Linked DNA regions of Prochlorococcus marinus CUG1415. The protein of the gene in region 1 interacts with the protein of each later gene in a pairwise test. Links are inferred from orthologs where the notes say so. Each region holds a gene or a part of one and is shown in the gene's direction. Other genes may lie near its edges. The genes, in order: ftsZ and HA143_RS02180.

The links.
Region 2: the proteins of ftsZ (region 1) and HA143_RS02180 interact in binary tests that used the Bacillus subtilis proteins (3 or more experiments, as listed by UniProt). The link is inferred for Prochlorococcus marinus CUG1415 from one-to-one orthologs.

What each region holds. Positions count from the first base shown.
Region 1 is NZ_JAAORL010000002.1:264,945-268,144, forward strand. Bases 131-2,995 are described here. They hold ftsZ (cell division protein FtsZ), read left to right. Parts: upstream 131-937; coding sequence 938-2,053; downstream 2,054-2,995. Other genes in these bases: HA143_RS07500 (cell division protein FtsQ/DivIB), read left to right, coding at 131-757; panB (3-methyl-2-oxobutanoate hydroxymethyltransferase), read left to right, coding at 2,214-2,987. Outside these bases: HA143_RS07495 (hypothetical protein), read left to right, coding at 1-35; more of HA143_RS07500, read left to right, coding at 32-130; HA143_RS07520 (PepSY domain-containing protein), read right to left, coding at 3,113-3,200. UniProt on the Bacillus subtilis protein: Essential cell division protein that forms a contractile ring structure (Z ring) at the future cell division site. The regulation of the ring assembly controls the timing and the location of cell division.
Region 2 is NZ_JAAORL010000001.1:378,495-381,563, forward strand. Bases 187-2,920 are described here. They hold HA143_RS02180 (cell division protein SepF), read left to right. Parts: upstream 187-1,137; coding sequence 1,138-1,704; downstream 1,705-2,920. Other genes in these bases: HA143_RS02170 (PII-interacting protein PipX family protein), read left to right, coding at 187-348; HA143_RS02175 (YggS family pyridoxal phosphate-dependent enzyme), read left to right, coding at 352-987; proC (pyrroline-5-carboxylate reductase), read left to right, coding at 1,712-2,524; HA143_RS02190 (glycosyltransferase family 4 protein), read right to left, coding at 2,521-2,920. In the rest of the region: HA143_RS02165 (energy-coupling factor transporter transmembrane component T family protein), read left to right, coding at 1-63; more of HA143_RS02170, read left to right, coding at 82-186; more of HA143_RS02190, read right to left, coding at 2,921-3,069. UniProt on the Bacillus subtilis protein: Cell division protein that is part of the divisome complex and is recruited early to the Z-ring. Probably stimulates Z-ring formation, perhaps through the cross-linking of FtsZ protofilaments. Its function overlaps with FtsA.

The sequences.
Region 1 (3,200 bases):
ACCAATTAATGGAAAAGGCTCGATGTGATTTGTGAAAAACCAAAAAGAAATTCACCCTAGAAGCTTTTTATTTCTAATTTTATTTCTATTTTCGACAAGCTTAATAAGTTTAAAAACCCTAAAAAAGGTTAATATTCAGGACATTAGAATTTCTGGGAGTGAATTATTCTCGAAGAGTGACCTGGTAAAAAATTCATCTTTAAAATTTCCAATCCGATTAATTTTTATTAAAACTAATTTTTTAGAAAAAGAGTTAAAACAAAATTTATCGCTAAAGAATGTTTCAGTGCGTAGAGAAATATTGCCTTTTGGTTTGAAAGTTCATATGAAAACAAGAATTCCAATAGCATACGGAGAAAGAATATTTAATGACGAAAAAATCTCAGGTTTTATTGATAAAGATGGAATTTTTATCAACAAACAAAATGCAGAAGATATATATTTGAGCAAATTAACTATACAAGTTTTTGGTTGGAAAGAAAAATTCAAAAAAATATTATCTGAAATTTTAATTGCCCAAGAGAATTATGAATTTGATATAGTTAAAATAACTTTTTCAACCAATGGGTTTCTAACAGTTGAGGAAAAGGATTTAAAAACAATATTCTTAGGATTCAACCCAAATTTAATCACCTATCAATTACAAATAATAAATAACCTAAAAAATGAATTTAAGAAAAATAATTTTTCTACGAAAATAGATAATATTGATCTTACTAATCCAAATAAACCAAAAATAAAAGTGTTCAAACCCTAATATTTGAAAATTGATATTAAATATTTTTTTTTAATTATTGTAGTGTTGATGTGGGTTTAGCATTTAAAACAAAATATTTAATAATTAAATATTTTAAGGATTTTCCTCAACAAACTCCTACAGATGAGCTTAGTAAGTTCATAATGCACCCAATACTAGTATTAGATCCCTATTTAAGAGATGAGCTTCGGTAACAATCCAAACTTTGATCAATCGAGAGAAATTCTTCCAAGCCAAAACGCCAAAATAGAAGTTATTGGTGTGGGCGGAGGTGGAAGTAACGCTGTAAACAGGATGATTGATAGTGATCTTGAAGGCGTGTCATTCAGAGTTCTTAATACTGATGCGCAAGCCTTACTGCAGTCCTCTGCTGAGCGAAGGGTCCAGTTAGGTCAGAATTTAACAAGAGGGCTTGGAGCGGGAGGAAATCCAAGTATAGGTCAAAAGGCTGCAGAAGAATCTAGAGATGAGCTTCAACAATCACTAGAGGGATCCGACTTGGTTTTCATAGCAGCAGGAATGGGTGGAGGTACTGGCACAGGAGCAGCTCCAGTTGTTGCTGAAGTAGCAAAGCAAAGCGGTGCATTAACAATTGGAATAGTAACTAAACCTTTTTCTTTCGAAGGGAAAAGGAGAATGCGTCAAGCAGAAGAAGGAATTGCAAGGTTAGCAGAAAATGTTGATACTCTTATTGTCATACCAAATGATCGGTTAAAAGAAGTTTCATCTGGTGCCTCTATTCAAGAGGCGTTTAGGAATGCAGATGATGTTTTAAGAATGGGGGTTCAAGGGATAAGTGAAGTAATTACACGCCCAGGCGAGGTAAATCTTGACTTTGCGGATGTGAGATCAGTCATGACTGAAGCCGGTACAGCTCTTCTTGGTGTGGGTATTGGATCTGGTCGATCTAGAGCGATAGAAGCTGCTCAAGCGGCCATCAATAGTCCATTACTAGAAGCAGGAAGAATTGATGGGGCAAAAGGTTGCCTTGTAAATATTACTGGAGGGAGAGATTTGACTCTTGACGATGTCAACTCAGTTGGAGAAGTTATTAGTGATGTCGTAGATCAGGATGCGAATATAATAGTTGGTCAAGCAGTAAACGAAGATATGGAAGGAGAGATACAAGTTACCGTCATTGCAACTGGTTTTGATACAAACCAACCATTGAAGCAACAAAGAATTAGAAACAGATTATCTAATCAATCTTTTTATAATGATTCCAATAATAAAGACTTAGGAGCAAATATTCCAGAATTTTTGAAGTTAATGCAGAATAAGAAAGATATAGACTAACTATTAGTTAAAATAGAGTGACTCGGTTATCTCGCCTGCCTCAAGCATCCCTTGTGGCTGCTACCTTCCGGTCCTGACCAGGTTTAGGCGTTAAAACCGCGAAAGGCCGAGTCATAACAATAATAGCAATTCTTGATTAAAAAAGATACATAAATTTCTTATGTTACCTTCAGACCTCGTTAAGTATAAAGAAAAATCTCAAAAAATTATTGCACTAACTGCATGGGACTCAATATCAGGATCCATTGCAGAACAAGCTAATCCTGATCTCGTGCTAGTAGGAGATTCCTTAGCAATGGTCTGTTTAGGATACAAATCTACATTGCCATTAACTTTAGAAAACATAATTTATCACACTAATGCTGTTTCGAGAGGGTTTAAAAAGAAAATCGAAGATCAACCTTTGGTCGTTTCCGACATGCCTTTTCTGACTTACCAATGTGGAGAGGATAAAGCTGTGGAGTATGCAGGGAAAATTATTCAAAGCACTTATGCAAAAGCTGTAAAGGTAGAAGGGGCTGAACCAGAAATACAAACAGTTATTTCTAGATTAATAAGAATGGGAATCCCTGTTATGGGTCATATAGGCCTTACGCCACAAAGCTATTTAAATCTAGGTTTAAAGAAACAAGGAGAAAGCTTAGAAAGCCAAGAAAAAATCAAGAAAGAAGCTTCAATTCTTGAAAAATTAGGATGTTTTTCAATAGTTCTTGAACATATTCCTGAATTGCTAGCTAAAGAAATACAAAATAACTTAAACATTCCCATAATAGGCATCGGTGCAGGTAATTATTGTGATGGACAAGTAAGAGTTACTGCAGATTTGTTAGGCCTTAATGATGATCAACCACCATTTTGCCAACCGATTATTCAAGGAAAGAAATTATTTGAGGATAAATTAAAAGAATGGGTAGACTCTGAAAGACTTAACTAATCACCTACATTTTGTGGCAAGTAGCAATTAGCCGAAAAGCTAGTATTAGCAAAAGTTTTTAAGTAGGAAGAAACAAAAAAAGCTTATTAAATTCATTCTCAAATTAAAACTTATAAAAAACCCTTTTACCAGGTATTTCCATCTTCACATCCTTCTTTAGTTGAATCGCCACAAGTTTTAATAACTTCGCCAGTCTTTGGATTTAAATCTACT
Region 2 (3,069 bases), on another replicon or contig:
ACATTATCGATATGTTTTATTTGCATAGCAATTTTTCTTAGAAAACTGTATGGTGCATTATAAATAATACAATATTTTAATTTGAGTTCAGAGCATTATTTAAACCACCCAACATTTGGAATGTTATACCAAGTATCTCCTGGGAATGATGGGAGAGATATCTATGCAACTTTATATGCCCAAAAAATGTTTTTTTCCGTGGAAATTAGACAGAGAGAAGTTTTGTTTGAAGTAATACCTTATTTAGATGCTCGTAATCAGGCAGAATTAAACCTTCAAAGAGCTAGAAGAACAGGATCTGAAGATCTACCGAAATGGGAGAATTTATTCACACAAACTTTTATATAAAAGGTGAATCCTGCAAATTTTTTAAAAATCAAAAATAAAATCCCATCAAATGTAAATATCCTTGCTGTAAGTAAAGGATTTAAAAGTCAAGAAATCAAGACTATTCAAAATATGGGTCAGAATGATTTTGGTGAGAGTAAGTTTCAAGAGGCTTTTGAGAAGCAATTAATCCTAAAAGAACTTAAACAAATAAAATGGCACTTTATTGGACGAATACAAAATAATAAAATAAGAAAGATAGTGCAAAATTTTAAATACATTCATTCAGTAGATTCATTTGAAAAGTTGCAAAAGATTTCTAATATTTCATTTGAAGAGAATAAAAATCCATTCATAATGTTGCAGGTTAAGTTTAGTGATGACCCTAATAAAGGAGGCCTTAATCCTGAACTTTTAATATTGAAATGGAGAGAAATTCAAGAATTGAAAAATATCACATTATCCGGTTTGATGACTATTAATCCTAAAGGACTTAGCTCTAAAGAAAATTTAGAATTGTTTAAAAAATGTCGTTCCCTCGCTGATTCACTCCAACTTCCAGATTGTTCAATGGGTATGTCTGGGGATTGGGAGGAAGCTGTTGATGCTGGATCAACTTGGTTAAGATTAGGATCTTTGATTTTTGGAGATAGATTCTAATTAGTTATTTTTTTATAAAAATCTTATCTATAAACTTGCAGTAAAGTACAAGTAACGTTATTTAAGTATAGGTAGTTTATTCATTTAAAAAATGAATCTATTACTTAAGGTTCTTAAACCTTAGTAATCAATTTCAAGAGGATTTAAAAGGTGTCACTTATTTCTAGATTAAAGGCAGTTGTTGCAGGAGATGAGTATCTCGATGATGATTTTGATGAGTTTGATTATGCATCAGAGGATGAATTAAATGATATTAATGATTTCAAAAAAAATCCAAATGCCCTTGCAAATTCAAATCCATTCGATTTTATGAATAACAACAGATCATCAAAAGTAGTTGGAATGCCTGGGATCTCGAATTCATCCTCAGAAGTAAGTTTGATTGAACCAAGAAGTTTTGATGAGATGCCTCAAGCCATACAAGCATTAAGAGAGAGAAAAACTGTAATTCTTAATTTAACTATGATGGATCCTGATCAAGCCCAAAGAGCGGTTGATTTTGTTGCTGGGGGGACATATGCAATTGATGGACATCAAGAGAGAGTCGGCGAAAGTATTTTTCTTTTTGCTCCAAGTTGTGTAAGTGTAACTAGTTCTTCCCCAGAAGAAGCTACTCCTTCTTCCGGTTCTACAGAAAATACACCACAATATAGTTTTGGGAAAAACACTACTCCTGAACCAGCATGGGGTGATTCTAAATTAAGTGCTAATTCATGATTAATCTGTGACTGATAAAATTGCGATTATTGGTTTTGGAAATATTGCAAATGCTATAATAACTCCTTTATTAGATAAAAAATTCATTCAGCCAAATGATGTTTATTGTGTTGTAAAATCACGAAAAAGTTTAGAAAATATAAAACAAAATTATAAGCATAATATAAACGTCTATGAATCTAGTTCTAAAGAGTCAAAAATAATTTGGGATTGTCAAGTTAAACTTCTTTCGGTAAAACCTCAGCATCTTATAGATATATTTGAGCCCGATAATATAAAAATCAAGGACAATTTATTAGTTTCAATTCTTGCGGGAGTCTCCATAAATAGACTTACTAATAAATTTCCTAATCATAAATGTGTGAGAGTTGTTACAAATATTCCAATAACTGTTGGAAAGGGTTTAACAGGAATTGCTTGGTGTGAAAATCTTACAAAATATCAGAAAAAAATTACAAAAAAATTATTTGAAAATACAAGTAAGGTCTACGAATTTACTGAAGATTACCTTGATATATTTTTAGCATTAACTTCTTCAGGCCCTGCAATTGTTTCTTTAATTATAGAAGCATTAAGTGATGGCGGGTTGAGCGGTGGATTACCAAAAATACTTTCAGAAGAACTTGTTATGGAGATGATACTTGGAACTATCAGTTTAATAAAAGAAAAAAAATTAACTACTTCCGAGCTGAAAAATTTGGTAACCTCTCCAGGGGGAACAACTATTTCTGCTTTAAGAGTATTAGAAAAAAAGAGTGTAAGGTCAGCATTAATTGAATCAATAATTTCAGCTAGTAATCGAAGTAAAGAGTTTAGTTAGTTTTTGAGATTATTTTTTAAATCTATATAAACTTTCTCAAGCGACTCTATATTTTTAGTAATTGTATACCTTTCAAGTATTCGATCTCTAGCTTTTCCCGCGAGATATTTTGTAAATGAAGGATGTTCTACCAGAATTGGAATTATAGTTTTTAGTTGCGTAGCCACATTATCAGTTGAAATTACTATTCCTGCTCCATCATCTAAAACTTCACCATCAGCTCCAGCATCTGTAGCTATGCATGCAGTCCCAGTAGACATTGCCTCTAAAAGTGATAATGATAAACCTTCTACTAAGCTTGGTAAGAAAAATACTTCTGCTATCTGCATTATCGCGATCCTGGTTTCTAAATCTACTTCCGAACCCCACCAAATTAATTTCTCTTTACTAAGGTTAGAAAAACTATTTTCAAGTGTTGGCTTCATTGGTCCATCTCCAACAATAACTAATTTACAATTATTGTTTTTTGTTTGGCGCCAAGAACGTAATAGTGCTTCGATATTTTTCTCATTAGCAATCCTACCCATATATAAAAAAATTCTTTC